One region of the Alkalibacterium putridalgicola genome, then DNA from elsewhere that is predicted to be linked to it. Evidence: predicted binding sites of a transcription regulator. Region 1 holds the regulator's gene; the other holds the start of a gene.
The links. The regulator LexA, encoded in region 1, represses DNA repair genes until DNA is damaged. The targets are predictions, from matches to a motif close to CNAACANNTGTTNG.
Positions count from the first base shown of each region.

Region 1 (9,096 bases):
GCAGACAGTGAATCAGAATTAAAAGAAATTCCTTCCGGGACGCCGATCATCATCGTGGATACCCCAGAAGATGTTGAACATTTCAAATCGATTTATCAGACATATCAGTCACATCCGATCTACCTCTATTTTCATTCGCCTAATGACTATTATCTGAAAGGGATGCCCAAAAAACAGCATTTTCAGAAATTATACAAGTGGTTGATGAAAAAGCAGGAAGTCGTTCTGTCTAAAGACACGAAACACATGGTGAAAAGTATGAATTTAGATAAAGATACATTAAAATTCATGTTAATGGTGTTTTTAGAGAACGAATTTGTTACAATGGAAGATGGGAAGTTGAGTTTAGTGTCGAATCCGAGTAAAAAACAGCTGGAAGATACGCTGACTTATAAAAAAAGGCTGAAGCAGATAGAAGCAGAAGAAGTACTTGTCTACAGTTCTTTTAAAGAGTTGCTTGCTTACCTGAAAAAATAATGATGAACGATTCAAATGATGGAGGAAGACAAATGGATTTTAAGAAATATATTGCGGATGTTCCTGATTTTCCGGAAAAAGGTATCATATTTAGAGATATTTCACCATTGATGGCAGATGGGGAAGCCTATAAGGCCGCAACGGATAAAATCGTTGAATATGCTAAAGACAAAGGCGTTGAAATGATCGTAGGTCCTGAAGCAAGAGGCTTTATCGTAGGATGTCCAGTAGCTTATGAGCTGGAAATTGGTTTCTCACCCTGCCGTAAAAAAGGGAAGCTGCCAAGAGAAACGATCGAAGTAAACTACGGTCTTGAATACGGTACCGATGTTTTGCAATTACACAAAGACTCTATTAAACCTGGTCAGAAAGTGCTGATCACAGATGATCTTCTCGCAACTGGTGGGACCATCGCTGCTACGATCGAACTCGTAGAGAAACTTGGAGGCGTCGTCGTTGGTGCAGCATTCTTTATTGAATTGGAAGAGCTTAGAGGCCGAGACAAAATCAAAGGTTACGATATCTTCACCTTGATGAAGTATTAATAGACATTCTGAAATCTGCAGGTAAAGACCACGAGGGTGGTTTTTACCTGTTTTTTTTATTTAAGCATAGTAAGGGGAAAGAGGTCTTAAAGAAGGCTTAGAGTTAGAGTCTGAACCTAAAAAGCTTCAGCTTTTCAGCTGATTCGGTAAGTACGATTTGGGTTACGAAAAGAACTTGCCGAAGTTCTCACTATTCAGTAAGTAGGGAATAAAGAGCAGCACCTAATTACCGAAGTGGACCTGTACTCGACACATTGAAACTCATCCTGTCAACCTAATTACCGAAGTGAGCCTTCTTCGGTAATTAGGTTACTGCCAGCTAACCCTATCGACCGAATAACAGTAGAATTCGACAGTTAGAAAAAAATCGAACCTGCCTATCTGCCGAAGTTTGCTTTATTCGTCACTTAGGGAAGCGAGACCTGATCCTAATCGTCTAAGGTAGCTGGAGCGATCAAGAGTAACCTTAACGGAAATAGCTTTTATAGTCCTGCAGGAGATCTAGCTATCTCATGTAAAACGGCAAAGCATCGACTTATGATAAAGCGGAAGACGGACTGGTTTTTATCACGCGTTTGCGGGAGGAATCGATAAGGAAACACGAAAGAGGCTGGGACATTTCTGCCCCAGCCTCTTTCCTACGTTTAGTCAAGGAAAAACATTCCTCCTGCAGTTTTGTAACCAGTTCACACCGTAAATTTACAGGAAGTAGTCACAATAGCCGTTTAGTGACCAGTTGATACCGTGATTCACTAGGAAGTGGTTGTCATGCAGCGAAATCACTCATCTGAATGTCCTCACTCTCCAACAGTTTCAAAAAAGCAAAAAGGCCGGGAGTTTTTATCCCAGCCTTTTTCATTTCGTATGATATTTCTTAAAAAATGTGACTTCTGTATAATGAAACAACTTTCCCAAGGATTTTTACATCATTAAGTATGATAGGAGCCATCGTTTCATTCTCCGGCTGTAATCGGATATGATTGGCTTCTTTGTAGAATCGTTTACAGGTCGCTTCATCTTCATCAGTCATAGCGATAACGATATCACCATTATTGGCAGCTTCCTGTTTTCTGACAATGACCTGGTCGCCGTCTAAAATGCCGACATCCATCATACTGTCTCCGCGAATGGTCAGCATGAACAGATTGCCTTTTTCTATCTCAAGGTCATTGGGGATAGGGAAGTAGTCCGTTGCTTCTTCGATCGCAAGGATCGGTTCCCCGGCTGTGACGATACCCAGAAGGGGGATCTTATCCTCGTCCGGGTCGATGCCCAGCTTATCCAGTCCTAAAGGAGTAAATTCAATGGCTCGCGGTTTAGAAGGGTCACGCAGGATAAAGCCGTTTTTTTCAAGTCTGGCCAGGTGTCCGTGCACTGTAGAGGTAGATGATAGTGCCGTGGCTTCACCGATTTCTCTAACAGTAGGTGGATAACCTTTCTTTTTTACTTGTTTATAGATGAAATTCAGGATCTCCAGCTGTTTCTCACCTTTACGCCCTCTTGTCGTCATACTAAAACCCTCTCTGTTATTTGTTCAGTATATGGAACAACCGTTCTATATTTTATTAAAGTATAGCATAGTATATACCCTGAATCAAACGAATGTTCGAATAAAAGGAGGGGAGTGGAATTCTTAGAAGCTATACCTGGAAAAATGTCATTATTTTGATAAATAAATGAGAATGCTATCTATAACTACCACTTTATTGTCACAAATGGTATGATAGGTAATGTGAGAAATAAATGACTTAAATGGTGTAAGGAGGATAACATGCTTGAGAAACAAAAGCTCGACCGCATCAATGAATTAGTAAGAAAAGAGCGCAATGACGGCTTAACTGATGAGGAAAAGCAGGAACAAAAAGGTTTAAGAGACGAGTACATCAAAGCGTTCCGTTCTGGTATGAGAAACCATATAGAAGGCATGAAAATAGTAGATCCTGACGGAAACGATGTGACTCCTGATAAAGTGAAGGAAATCCAGAAAGATAAAGGCCTTCACGATCGTGGGTGAACGCCACTTACGTTTTCTTCTATTGATAGAGTTTACATTGAAATGAAAGCGTAATGATAGTACACTAATATAGTGAGTTTAAATTTTAAACAAACGGAAGGAATGAAGTTCATTGTTCGATAAAACCGATCAAATGGCAGTCGATACGATTCGTACATTAAGTATTGATGGCGTACAGAAAGCAAATTCAGGTCACCCGGGGTTACCTATGGGGGCAGCACCAATGGCGTATACATTATGGACACGTCACTTGAATGTCAATCCTAAAAACCCGAGATGGTTCGACCGTGACCGTTTCGTATTAAGTGCAGGACACGGTTCTATGATGCTTTACAGCTTGCTTCACTTGTCTGGCTACAAGGTCAGTGTTGACGATCTTAAAAATTTCCGTCAACTTGAAGGCAATACACCAGGGCACCCAGAAGTACATGTCACAGACGGCGTGGAAGCAACAACTGGACCGCTTGGACAAGGTATCGCGAATGCGGTAGGTATGGCAATGGCTGAAGCACACTTATCAGCTACTTACAATAAAGAGGGCTATTCTATCGTCGACCATTACACCTATGCATTATGTGGAGACGGCGATCTTCAGGAAGGTGTATCTCAAGAAGCTGCATCTCTTGCCGGACACCTTAAGTTGGGTAAACTGGTTATGTTATACGATTCCAATGACATTCAGCTGGACGGACCAACATCTAAAGCTTTCACGGAAGATGTCGGCAAACGCTTTGAAGCTTATGGATGGGAACATATCTTAGTCGAAGATGGCAACGATCTGGACGCTATCGACAAAGCGATCACAAAAGCAAAAGAATCAACAGACAAACCAACCTTGATCGAAATCAAAACAGTTATCGGCTTCGGAGCGCCCAACGCTGGAACACATAATGTCCACGGTGCACCATTAGGACCTGAAGGCGTTGAAGCAGCTAAAAAAGCTTACGGATGGGAAGGCGAAGATTTCTTCGTCCCTGAAGAAGTAGCTAAACGCTTTAAAGAGCACATGATCGATAAAGGCGATAAACTTGAATCAGAATGGAACAAAAAGCTTGAAGACTATCGCAATACCCATTCAGATCTAGCTGCCCAGTTTGAAGATTCATTGTCTGGTAAATTACCAGAGAACTGGGATAAAGAACTGCCAGTCTTTTCAGAAGGCGACGGGGCTGCTGCTACACGTTCAACAAGTGGTGAAGTGTTGAATTCCATCGCTAAAGCTGTTCCTAACCTATGGGGCGGATCTGCCGACTTGTCTGGATCTAACAAAACAACCATCGACGGTGTTGAAGATTTCCAGGCTGGACAATATGAAGGACGCAACATCTGGTACGGTGTACGTGAATTTGCCATGGCTGCTGCCTTAAATGGTATCATGCTGCATGGAGGGACCAAATCTTACGTCTCAACATTCTTCGTATTCACTGACTACTTGAGACCAGCTGTCCGTTTAGCTGCCTTATCAGAAATCCCAGCTATTTATGTCATGACACATGACTCTATTGCTGTAGGTGAAGACGGTCCGACACACGAGCCTGTCGAACAGCTTTCAAGTTTCCGCGGCATGCACAACTTATCTGTTGTGAGACCTGCTGACGGCAACGAAGTAGCAGCTGCATGGGAAGTTGCACTGACTTCACAAAGCAGACCAACCATGCTTGTGTTGACTCGTCAAAATCTTCCAGTCCTTGCCGGTTCAAAAGAATTGGCTAGAGAAAACCTTAAAAAAGGCGCCTACGTCCTGTCACCAGCTGACAAAGAAACACCGGACGGCATCCTGATCGCGACTGGGTCAGAAGTTTCATTGGCAATGGATGCTCAAAAAGAGCTTAAAGCACAAGGCAAAGACGTATCAGTCGTCTCAATGCCAAGTTTCGACTTGTTTGAAGATCAGTCTGACGAGTATAAAGAGTCAGTTCTTCCAAGTGCTGTTAAAAATCGTGTAGCGATCGAAATGGGCTCATCATTCGGCTGGCATAAATATGTCAAAGATGCCGGTAAAGTGATGGCTATAGATAAATTCGGTGCCAGTGGTAACGGCGAAGCAGTTGTTGAAGCTTACGGCTTTACACCTGAGAACGTTGTGAACACTTTTCTATCTTTAAACAGCTAAATCGTTCAAATACTGAATAAAGATCTGGAAAACTTCCTTTCAATTTCTTAATTGAAAGGAAGTTTTTTAAAAATCAAATCTTGAATCAAACGTATAATATACACTAAATTACGTTTATAGGTTTATTTTTCCATGTTAATTGTGTAAAATAGTTCAGTGAGCAGTTTTATTGGAATGTATAAAACGGGCGACAGGTTTATTAGTAACAAGTAATAGCTGAGAGGAGTGAATATGTATGGATATGTGGTTAGCGATAGTATTAATTTTATTGGCACTGATCGGTGGACTTGCTGGCGGATTCTTCATTGCCAGAAAATATATGATGGACTACTTTGAGAAAAATCCTCCTATCGATGAAAACATGCTGCGCATGATGATGATGCAGATGGGTCAGAAACCTTCTGAAAGAAAAATCAATCAGATGATGAGCCAGATGAAGACGCAACAGAAAAGTAAAAGCACAAAAAACAAAAAGAAATAGGTTGAATTGACGGACAGATAGCCTGTCCGTTCAACTTTAACCCAATATGACATATTGTCACATTGAAGAATGTAACCGGTAGAAAAATGTAAAATGTGGGAGATTAGAATTATGGATATATTTAAACGGTTAGGATGGTTTTTCAAGCAAGAGAAAAAATCCTATTTATTAGGGGTCGCAGGTTTAATGATCGTGGCTGTTCTGCAGCTGATACCGCCTCGGATCATCGGGATCGTGGTAGATGAGATCGAGACAGATGTCTTGACTGAACAATCATTACTGCAGTGGATGCTCATTTTGACTTCTACAGCTGTGCTGCAGTATATTTTGCGGTACATGTGGCGTGTGAATATATGGGGGAATGCCGCCAAGCTGGAACAAATAGTCAGAAAACAGTTATACGACCATTTTACAAACATGGATAATACATTTTTCCAGAAATACAGAGCCGGCGATTTAATGGCGCATGCAACCAACGACTTGCGTGGGCTGCGCATGGTCGCCGGTGGGGGAGTCCTGACGATGGCAGATGCCATAAGCGTAGGGCTGACAACGCTTTTGGCTATGCTGTTCGTCGTTGACTGGCGTCTGACACTGATCGCCGTCATTCCTTTGCCATTTCTGGCACTGACGTCACGTATTCTAGGCCAGCGTCTGCACTTGCGGTTTAGGGATGCTCAAGCTGCCTTTTCTCAGTTGAATGATAAAGTCCAGGAAAGCATTCAAGGGATCAAAGTCATGAAGACGTTTGGTCAGGAAAAGGAAGATGTCGAGAAATTCGAGAATCAGACGGATAATGTCGTTTTGAAAAACAAAGCAGTTTATAAAATCGATTCGCTTTTTGACCCGGCTATCACGCTGATCATGGGGCTCTCTTATGTCCTGACGATCATTGTCGGTGGATACCTTATTATGGGAGATGAAATTTCTATCGGTGATTTTGTCACCTTCATCAATTATATCGGTATGCTGGTCTGGCCGATGTTCGCTATCGGACGTTTGTTCAACATCATCGAACGCGGATCGGCAAGCTATGACCGTATTGAAAATCTTTTAAGAGAAGACAGTGCGATCAATGAAAGACAAGGGGCGATCGATGAACCTATTTCAGGCACACTTTCATTCGATATCGACGCTTTCAGTTATCCGGACGACGAAATGGTTGCTCTGCATCATGTGTCATTCAATATCGAACGGGGGCAGACTTTAGGGATCGTCGGTAAAACCGGTGCCGGCAAAACGTCGATCATGAAACTGCTCCTGCGCGAATATGATAACTATAAAGGAACGATCCGTTATGGCGGGTACGATATCAAGGATTACACACTTGATGCTCTTTTAAAACAAATCGGTTATGTCCCACAGGATAACTATCTCTTTTCGACAACGATCAGAGAAAACATCCGCTTTGCTGATCCGACATTGTCCCAGGAAGCTGTCGAAGCAGCTGCTAAACTGGCTGATATTCATGACGATATCATGGAATTACCAGAAGGCTATGATACCGAAGTAGGGGAACGAGGCGTCTCTCTTTCTGGCGGTCAAAAACAGCGTATTTCCATTGCGCGCGCCATTCTGATCAACCCTGAGCTCATGATCCTGGATGATTCATTATCTGCAGTGGATGCCAAAACTGAGGAGTCGATTTTATCGGGCTTGAAAGAGATCCGGGAAGGTCAGACAACGATCATTGCGGCGCACCGGATCAGTTCCGTCATGCATGCCGAAGAAATCATCGTTATAGAGAAGGGCACGATCATCGAGCGAGGCACGCACAGCGAACTGCTTGCTCATGGCGGCTGGTATGAAGATATGTATAATCAGCAGCAGCTGGAACGTAAACTGGAAGGAGAGGATTACTAATGATGGAACAGAAAGAGTTGTCAGTTAGACGATCCATACCTTTCAAAGAGCAGATGCATATCCTGAAACGCATCATGACCTTCGGCAAGCCATATAAGAAGCAGTTTGCTGTTGCTATCTTTTTCAGTGTCGCTCTTGCTATATCGACAGCTGCACTACCGCGTATCATTCAGCTGTTTATCGACAATCATTTGACGACAGGCGATTTGTCACTTTCGATCATTCTAACCTTTGCAGGGCTGCACTTTGGTGTGACGCTGATCCGGTTGACTGTCTGGTATCTGGAATTGTATCTTTTCAATATGGCTTCAGAGAAAACGGTCCAGAACATCCGTAATCAGCTATTTGAAAAGCTTCATACACTGGGGATGCGCTTCTTTGACCAGACCTCGACAGGCTGGCTCATCACGCGTGTCACTAATGATACGGAAGCAATGAAAGATTTCTGGAACGTCTTTTTGAACATCATGCAGGGAGTCTTTGGTGTCGTCATTTCATTAGGAGCGATGTTCCTCTTGGATGTGACCGTGACACTTTGGATCCTGATTTTTGCACCGGTGTTACTCATCGTGATACGTATCTATCAGGTTTACAGTTCAAAGACTTACAGTGAAATGAAGTCGAAACTGAGTCTGCTGAATACGAAGCTGGCTGAGACGATCAATGGGATCTCGATCATCCAGCAGTTCCGTCAGGAGAAACGTCTTCAGAAGGAATTCGAGGAGACGAACCAGTCTTACTTTGATTCGCGTTTTTCAATGACGAAAATCAATGCCCTGCTTTTGAGCCCGGTCATCAATCTGCTTTATACCTTGTCAGCCGTCGTTATTTTGACGATTTTTGGCCTGGAAGCACTGACGGGTCCGGTCGAAGTCGGGATCATTTATGCATTCACGACTTACGCCAACAACTTTTTCCGGCCACTGACACGCCTTATGGACAGCATGAGCTTGTTCCAGGACGGTATCGTATCCAGCAGCCGGATCTTGACGGTCATGGACAATGAGCAGTATGCACCGGCGCAATTGGATAAGGAAGACGCGCATATCGAAGAAGGAAAAATCGAATTCAAGAATGTATCATTTTCTTATGATGGCAAGAACAACGTACTGAAAAATATTTCCTTCACCGTCAATCCAGGCGAGACCATCGCTCTGGTCGGCCATACGGGAAGCGGGAAGTCTTCCATCATCAATGTACTGATGCGTTTCTACGATTTTGGTGAAGGGGAAGTCCTGATCGACGGCAGATCGATCAAAGAGTTTCCCATGCGTGAACTGCGTCAGCGTACCGGACTCGTCCTTCAGGATTCCTTCCTTTTCTACGGAACAATCAAAGATAATATCCGTTTACTGAATGAATCGATCACCGACAGAGAAATCATTGAGGCGGCACGTTTCGTTCAGGCAGACAAATTTATCGAAGAACTTCCGGGGCAGTATGATGCCAAAGTGGTCGAGCGTGGAGCCAGCTTCTCAAGTGGACAGAAGCAGCTGATCTCGTTTGCCAGTACGATCGTCAGAGATCCGAAGATCCTTATACTGGATGAAGCGACGGCCAATATCGATACGGAAACCGAAGCACTCATTCAAGAAGGTCTACA
Region 1 covers NZ_CP162615.1:1,498,970-1,508,065, reverse strand. The annotation lists gene recJ (single-stranded-DNA-specific exonuclease RecJ) at 1-477, shown strand, start outside; gene AB4027_RS07080 (adenine phosphoribosyltransferase) at 510-1,022, shown strand; gene lexA (transcriptional repressor LexA) at 1,897-2,532, opposite strand; gene AB4027_RS07070 (DUF896 family protein) at 2,794-3,036, shown strand; gene tkt (transketolase) at 3,149-5,149, shown strand; gene AB4027_RS07060 (YneF family protein) at 5,385-5,630, shown strand; gene AB4027_RS07055 (ABC transporter ATP-binding protein) at 5,742-7,493, shown strand; gene AB4027_RS07050 (ABC transporter ATP-binding protein) at 7,493-9,096, shown strand, end outside.

Region 2 (9,096 bases), 170 kb from region 1:
GCCCGATGAAAATGAAGTGGAAAGTTCAAATCTTTCAATGAAGAATAGGTGAACTGTTCTTCTCCTTCCATACCATACTGCTCGAATAAGTACATGCGTACCGCTCCTTTTATCACTAATATTGTCTATCAGTATACTACATCTGAAACAGAAAGGACATTCATTTTGAAGGGTTCATCCAGAAAGTAAAAAAAGAGCTGTCTGATCAACAGAGCAGCTCTTTTATCATCATCTCACTTAAATGTATTGCAGTAATTCAGTTTCCTTGTAGGCACGGTCTATCGTTCCGCCGCCCAGACATTCGTCTCCATCATAAAAGACGATAGCCTGACCGGGAGTGATTGCACGTGCCGGTTCATCGAATTCTACTACTGCTGTATCTTCTTCTTTATTATAGTGAACAGTTACATCGACGTCTTTTTGTCTGTATCTGAATTTAGCAGAGCATCTGAACGTTTCAGGATACTCTTTACCAATTGTAAAGGAGAAGTCACTAGCTTCCAGATGCGTCGCATAAAGGTGGGGATGAGTGAATCCCTGGCCGACGATCAGTTCATTCTTTTCCAGATTTTTCCCAATAACAAACCACGGTTCATTGGACTGACCTGTTCCACCTATACCCAGACCTTTTCTTTGTCCAATAGTATAGTACATCAGCCCGTCATGACGTCCCATGACTTCGCCTGCTTCGGTCACCATGTTACCTGGCTGAGCAGGAAGATAATTCATCAAAAATTCTTTAAAGTCTTTTTCTCCGATAAAACAGATGCCTGTTGAATCTTTCTTCTTGGCTGTGGCCAGTCCAGCTTCTTCAGCTATCTTTCTGACTTCACTTTTATCCATTTCACCTAGAGGGAACATGACTTTAGACAGCTGATCCTGAGACAGCTGATTCAGGAAATAGGTCTGGTCCTTGTTGTTATCCACACCGCGCAGCATGTGAGTCGTTCCGTCTTCGTCTCTGCTGACCCTGGCATAATGCCCGGTAGCGACATATTCAGCGCCAAGACTCATGGCATAATCAAGGAAGGCTTTAAATTTGATTTCCTTGTTGCACATGACATCCGGATTCGGTGTGCGTCCTTTTTTATATTCATCCAGGAAATACTGGAAGACTTTGTTCCAATATTCCTTCTCGAAATTGATCGAATAATAAGGGATGCCTATTTTATTGGCTACGAGAGCGACGTCCTTATAATCTTCTGTAGCGGTACAGAAACCATTTTCGTCTGTATCGTCCCAGTTTTTCATAAAAACGCCAATAACGTCATACCCTTGCTCTTTAAGCAGTAAAGCTGTAACGGATGAATCGACTCCACCGCTCATGCCTACGACCACTCTTGTACTTGCATTTGACATTTTTTCACCATCATTTCTGTAAAGATTCTGTACTTGCACGAATTGAAGGTTCGTATGTTTCCAGTCTGTACTATTATACTGTCTATCATGAATAAATCAAGGGATAGCGGGGATTATTAAAAGAAAAGACACACAATTGGATTGTGTGTCTTTTCTCTGGAGCAGGTTTTTAGGTTGAAAGAGGGTTTTAAACCTTTTTAAGAACATTGGCGTTGACAAGCGATTCAATGATCCCTTCGGCAAATTTTCTTTCCTCTTCCAGCTGATCGGATTTGTATAGGTCGACTTTCTTCAACCCGTTCGAGGTCACAGCAGACAGTTTCAGCTCATTGATCTCCTTGGAAATAACCAGTTTCAGTTTAGGGACTTTCTTGTCCTGACTATGCAGAGAAAGGACACGCTCATATTGAAACGAACCGTTTTTACTTTCCAGGAACCCGTTGTCTCTAAGCGTGTACCGTTTTGCATCCTCATGTACAGCATAATGATCCTCACTGCCTAATAAATGATCTGTCTTGTATGTTGCCATTCATTTATTCCTCCTTTAAAGTTCTACTGTCTTTATTATACATCAACTTCCCTTTAAAAAAGTACAGGCGTCCTGAATTTTTTCAACTGTTTTTATAATAGCTTCTTCTGTCACACCCAAACCAAAACTCACTCTTATTGTTTCTTCGATTGCCGGGTGTCCCTTATCATATAAAGCAATCAATACATGACTAGGGTCAACATTCCCTGCTGAGCAGGCGGAACCTGTCGATACGGCGATTCGAGCTAAATCCAAGTGGATGAGCAGTTTATCTGACGGTACTCCCTTCAAATGAATGCTCAGTATATGTGGTAGACTTCTTTCCATTGATCCATTTACGCTAAAGTCTATATCAGTTTCTTCTAGTTTATTAATAAACAGTTTTTTGAAATAACTATAAGAATCTCTTAGATCTGTTTTGTTTGTCATTCTCAGTTCTACTGCTTTTTTAAAGCCCGCAATACCAGGGATGTTTTCAGTTCCCGCTCGTTTGTTGTTCTCCTGTTCTCCACCCATAATTAGACGGGGGATTGAGATATCCTCATTTATATAGAGAAAGCCTATCCCTTTGGGTCCGTTGATTTTATGCGCGGAGACTGAGAGTAAGTCAATATTTTCATCTCTTACGTCGATATCCTCAGTCCCATAAGCCTGAACAGCATCTGTATGAAAGACCACTTCAGGAGCAGTTTCTTTCAAATATTGACCTACTGCTTTGATAGGCATAAGACTTCCGATTTCATTATTCCCATACATGATCGAAACAAGTATAGTCTCTTCCCGGAGAGCTTCTTTGACTTGTTCCACGGTTACTTCCCCATCTTCATTGACAGGCAAATAAGTGATATCAAATCCTGTTTCATTTAGATATGCCATGGGTTTCAAGACAGCCGGATGTTCGACCACAGTCGTTATAATATGTTTCCCCTTATCTTTGTACTTTTCAGCAGTCTTTAATATGGCGATATTATCACTTTCGGTCCCGCCGCTCGTAATGACAATTTCTTGAGGCTTGGCATGTATACTTTCCGCAAACGTTCGGCGCGCTTCTTCAACCAGGCCTCTGCTTTCACGTCCGATTTGATGAATGCTTGAGGCATTTCCAAAATTTCTTTTCATAGCCTCTGTCATAATTTCAATTACTTCAGGGTGCATGGGAGTAGTCGCTGCATGATCTAAATAGACTGTTTCGCTCATAATTTATCCTTTCTAAACTAAGAGAGTTCGATGTTAGGATATAACATATCCAGCACTTTTCTTGATAAGCGTCTGCCTTTTCCTTTTTGTACATAGGCATGCATATTCATCGCCGGGTTAAAGTTGGCTTCTATGACAGTATAGCCTTTATTCTCTTCTGTACTCGGTACTTTAATGTCAGGGACGATCAGATCCAAACCAGTTACTTTAACATCTAATGCACTTGCGATTTCTTCTGCAATGCGTTTATAACTTTCATGCATGTCGTCAGTCACATCGATAGAGTCACCACCCGTAGAGATATTTGAATTTTCCCTGAGATATACTTTTTCTTTTTTAGCTATGACACTGTCGAAAGTGTAACCTTGTTCTTTTAGCATGAGTGCTTCGATCTCACCCATTTTTATTTTTGCCAGCGGAGCACGGTGATTCTCTCCTCTGTAAGGATGAGTGTTTTTCATTTCGATAAGCTCTCTGACCGTGTGCTCACCGTCCCCCGTAACATTGGCCGGTTCGCGCAGCAGGACAGCTTCAACTTTCCCATTCAGTACAAAGAAGCGATATTCAGTCCCTTCGATATATTCTTCTATGAGGATGCTGTCATCTTCTGTAAAGGCGAAGTTCAGTGCTTCTTCATAATCAGCTCTTTCAGGTCTTTGTTTAAAAATCGTGATGCCGATACCGTAGTTGGTCGATTTGGGCTTGATGACGATGGCTTTGTCTCTGGCAATAGGATAATAATCTTTAGCCTCTTCTAGTGAAGAAAACTCTTCACCTTCAGGGACAGCAAAATCATTGTCTTTGAGTAGTTTCTTCGTCACGGTTTTATTCGCCATGATCCAATGGGAAATATACGTATCTCTTGATGTCATATTTCCGTTTCTGACGTACTCTTTATCCCCTTTATGATTAAAGGCAAGAAACTGGTCCTGTTCATCCAGCACCGTCGTTTTCACACCGAGCTGCAGAGCATCGAACAAAAGGAGCTGGGTGCTCATTTCCAGTGTTTCAAACCCATTCAAAAGGAAAGGTTTCTCAAGAGAAAGCTGTTTATAGCTTTTCCCGAGCGCGATACCATATTCAATAAATGAGCCTCTGTCTTTCTGTTCCTCGACGATCCGAGCGGACAGCGTCTCTTTTGGATGATGAAACAGATGGATCGCTTTGTCTATCACAGCTGTATAGTCATCACTCAGATCCAGTTCCAGACTGGTCTCCTTCATACGTTTCAATAATGCAAGACCTTCTTCTTTATACTGCGAAGGTTCAAAGGGATGTTCAAGCGCAGTGGCTGCGTTCTTAGCTATACCTACCTTGATATCCTCATCAGTGTTGTCTTCATCCATCCAAACCATTGTCAGTAGAAAGACATGAACAAATAGAGACTGCTCATAAGAAAATCCAAGCGGATCGAGCGGGTTCAGGTCGAATGACCGGAATTCAACGTAGCGTGTGCCGTTATTGACTAACTGGCACACGTTTTTTCCGGCGCCCCGTAAACGCGATGAACCGTAATATTCTCTTTCTTCATATAAAGTATTGTTTTGTACTAACTCTTCGATATCACGAATATAATTCTCTATGGATTCATAAGAAACATTATCGCTGAACGTGTTGTGATAGCCGTACTGGCTGTTTCTAAGACTTCTTACAGGACCGATAGTCTCACTGTCCAAAAGCGAAGGATGACTTGTGGGAGATGCTCCGAACAGGTAAGTCAGGACCCACTGATACCTTAGATAATTTCGTGACATCTTCAGGTACAAGTCATTGCACCACTCATCGACATTTTCTTCTGACTGAACATGACTGTTGATTTTCTCCAGAAACTCAGGGGTAAAAGAGAAATTATAATGGACACCGCTGATCATCTGTTTTTTTCTGCCATATTTTTCAGCCAATTTTTCACGATACCGGATTTCTCTGTAATCATCCACTTTGATCAGAGGAATATCCTCTTCTTCCGGCAGGATATTAGCCATGCTGAATGGCCAGACAAATTCATCTTCATCGATCGTACGGTTGACGACATCATGCAAAGCCTTCAGCCATTGATACTGCTGCTTCAACGTGTCGAGAGCCGGCGTAACTAATTCAAGCTGCGCCTCACTGAAGTCTGTCTGGACATAAGGATGATGATTACGGCTACCGAATCCGGCCGGATGATCTGTTTGAGCGAGATGTCCTGATTCATCGGTTCTTAGCCCTTCCTTCTCTATACCGAAGGATCCTTTTACAAAATAAGGTTCAAGCTGATTGTTCTGTATTATTTTCTTTAGATTCATTTTATACTTCCTCTTAATATAATATGCTGTTGATATCAATTTATATCATATCACAAAAGGTCTCATCCAACATAAAAAATTAGTCTTTTCCATAGCAAACATTCGTTCACTTTTGTTCCATTGTAGAAGAAAGAATGCTATACTTGTATCACCTGAAATTACGCGTTTCATTAAGGAGAATCACATTGAACAAACCATTAGCCTACCGCATGCGGCCAAAAACCATTGACAACATCGTAGGACAGACGCACCTCGTGGGAGAAGGAAAGATCATATGGCGGATGGTAAAAGCCAAACAGCTTTCCTCCATGATTTTATATGGTCCTCCCGGTATCGGAAAAACGAGCATAGCAAGCGCCATAGCCGGATCCACTCAATATGCCTTTCGCATGCTGAATGCAGCGACAGACAAGAAAAAGGATCTGGAGATCGTAGTCGAAGAAGCAAAAATGAGCGGAACGGTGGTTCTGCTCCTCGATGAGGTCCATCGTCTAGATAAACCCAAACAGGATTTTCTGCTCCCACATCTTGAAAACGGACGGATCGTTTTGATCGGGGCTACGACGGAAAATCCCTATATTTCTATTCACCCAGCGATCAGAAGTCGGGCACAGATCTTTGAACTGAAACCTCTGGCGGAGGACCAAATCATCTCTGCCTTAAACAGGGCGCTGACCGACGAGGAAGATGGTCTCGGCTCCTATTCTATCGCTATTGAAAAAAATGTACTGGCCTACTTTGCCCGGGCCACTCAAGGGGATCTGCGAAGTGCCTTGAATGCCTTGGAGCTGGCTGTAAAGTCAACCGAAGCAGACAGCAGCGGTAAGATCGTCATCACGAAAGAAACGGCCGAAGAATGTCTTCAAAGGAAGGCGTTGAGTCATGATAAAGATGGCGATGCCCATTACAATGCTATCTCTGCTTTTCAGAAGTCCATTCGCGGCAGTGATGTCCATGCTGCACTTCACTATTTAGCTCGCTTGATCGAGGCTGGCGAACTCAAAGTCATCATCAGACGCCTTATCGTCACAGCATATGAAGATATCGGTCTAGCCAATCCGGCAGGGGTCGCCCGTGTCGTCACTGCAGCAGAAGCAGCAGAAAAAATTGGCTTTCCAGAAGCCCGTATCCCCTTGGCCAATGCGGTGATAGAGATGTGTCTGTCACCCAAGTCCAATAGTGCCATTTCCGCTATAGATGCCGCTTTAAGCGATGTAAGAAACGGTCTATCCGGAGATGTCCCTGATCACCTGAAAGATGCCCATTATTCTGGAGCTGAAAAACTAGGCAGCGGGATCGGCTATCAGTATCCCCATAACCATGACGATCACTGGATCAAACAGCAGTACCTCCCAGACACCATCAAGAATAAACGGTACTATTCACCGGCAGCTACATCTAAATTTGAGAATGCTTTGAACAGTCAATTATCCAAGTTCAACAACAAATAATTTTTTTCGTAACCGAGCACTCTGCGTTGACTAAACTAGACCTCTGTGCTAATATAAAGATAAGAATTCTGAGGTGTACGCGATGCCTACAAACTGTGTTGACCGAACATTTTATTAAAACATTGGGATTCTAAAGGAAGAATTGCTGACACGCCTTATCACTTGGAAGTCAAATATTTTTCTGGTGAAGCCCACCTGCCAATAGCGGGTTCAACCTAACATGGCATTCAACCGGCACCATCGGATTTCTTATACTTAGTCATAAACTGAGCCAGGACCTAGCGTCCTGGCTCTTTTTTCCTTTTATTAGGTAATCGCTTACTTTTTTAGTATAATGAAGGTAAGAAAATATGAAGGGTTGTGTGTCACATGTTACAAGAGTACAAGAAGATATTGGTAGCGATAGACGGGTCTCAGCAGGCAGAGAAAGCGTTCAAGAAAGCTGTCGAAGTGGCTAAGCGAAATGATGCTGTTCTGGTTCTTGCTCACGTTATCGATACGCGGGCTTATCAGTCATTCAGTACGTTTGATGGATCGATCGCAGATAATGCGCGTGAAGAAGCCAAGAATACCCTTAACGACTACAAAGAATATGCGGAAAAAGAAGGCTTGTCACAAGTCAAGACTGTACTAGAATACGGCTCACCGAAAATAATGATCGCCAAACAGATCCCTGAAGCTGAAAGCATCGATTTGATCATGCTGGGTGCGACCGGTTTGAATGCGGTAGAACGAATCTTTGTAGGGTCCGTTTCTGAATATGTGATCCGTCAGGCTGAGTGTGACGTGCTGATCGTACGTACTGACCTGAACAACGAGTTCACAGAAGACTGATCGACCAAGCGATTCAAATAAAAAACGTCTCTTTCCTTTACCGTGAAAGAGACGTTTTTTTGTTTGTTTTACTTACTTAATTTCTGTACATCACGGGCAATCATAAGTTCTTCATCTGTAGGAATGAGCAGCACTTTAACTTTAGAATCGTCTGTAGAAATAACTCTCTGTTTGCCGCGGACATCATTTTTTTCCTTATCGATGTTGACACCAAGGAATGAAACACCATTGATGATGTTCTCACGTGTCTCTATACCATTTTCACCGATACCCGCAGTAAATACGATCGCATCGACACCATTCATCGTTGCTGCATAAGAACCGATGTATTTGATTACTCTGTCTTCAAAGATACGCAGAGCCAAGGCTGCACGTTCATTTGTTTCCTCTGCGTCTTCCAAGTCCCTCATATCACTTGAAATCCCAGAAAGGCCTTTAAGACCGGATTCGTTATTCAGAATATAGATCATGTCATTGATCGTTTCAATGCCTTCTTTTTCCATCAAGAATGGAAGCAGTGAAGCATCGATGTCACCTGAACGTGTGCCCATCGTTACTCCAGCTAAAGGAGTGAAGCCCATTGAAGTATCAACTGATTTTCCGCCGTCGACCGCAGTGATCGATGCACCGTTACCCAAGTGGCAGGTGATGATTTTCAAGTCTTCAATCGGTTTTTCCAGCATTTCAGCTGCTTGCTGGGCAACATATTTATGACTGGTTCCGTGTGCGCCGTATTTACGTGCATTGTGTTTCTCATAGTATTCTAAAGGAATGCTGTACAAGTAGTTCACTTTAGGCATGGTCTGATGGAAAGACGTGTCAAATACTGCAACACTTGTGATATCCGGTAAAATCTTACGGAACGCCTTGATGCCTGTCGCATTGGCAGGGTTATGCAGCGGTGCAAACTCAGATAAACTTTCGATCTGTTCCACGACTTCATCAGTCACTAAAGCGGAATCCTTGAAGATTTCTCCGCCGGCAACGACACGGTGTCCAACACCAGTGATCTCGTTGAAGTCTTCGATGATACCTAGTTCAGTCAGCTGTTTTAAAAGCATTTCTACAGCAATTTCATGGTCCGCAATATCTACGACTTCTTCGTATTTTTCACCATCGTTGTATTTGATAGTGAAGATCGAATCGTTCAATCCGATACGTTCAACGATGCCTGAAGCAAGGACTTCTTCCTGAGGCATAGTGAATAATTTCCATTTCAAACTTGAACTTCCTGCATTGATAGCAATAGTTTTTGACATATTGTATTCTCTCCCATTTTTAAATGTTCTGCTCTTTTTTCCATTTTTTTATATTGATGATAAACGATTGGAATGCTTCCTGATCTTTGATGTTCGGTACATCAGAAACAAGCACTTCAGATACCTGTTTACTGTCTGCTCCCTTTTTCTGAACAATAAACAGAGATTTTCTGGCCTTGGCT
Region 2 covers NZ_CP162615.1:1,671,061-1,680,156, forward strand. The annotation lists gene AB4027_RS07865 (AraC family transcriptional regulator) at 1-95, opposite strand, end outside; gene mnmA (tRNA 2-thiouridine(34) synthase MnmA) at 238-1,359, opposite strand; gene AB4027_RS07875 (hypothetical protein) at 1,547-1,888, opposite strand; gene AB4027_RS07880 (cysteine desulfurase family protein) at 1,931-3,085, opposite strand; gene gshAB (bifunctional glutamate--cysteine ligase GshA/glutathione synthetase GshB) at 3,103-5,370, opposite strand; gene AB4027_RS07890 (replication-associated recombination protein A) at 5,556-6,821, shown strand; RNA gene ssrS (6S RNA) at 6,884-7,072, shown strand; gene AB4027_RS07900 (universal stress protein) at 7,191-7,655, shown strand; gene AB4027_RS07905 (acetate/propionate family kinase) at 7,724-8,914, opposite strand; gene AB4027_RS07910 (class I SAM-dependent methyltransferase) at 8,934-9,096, opposite strand, start outside.
Region 2: a site for LexA is predicted at 5,466-5,479, ahead of AB4027_RS07890 (replication-associated recombination protein A). Genes of this name have one in related genera too.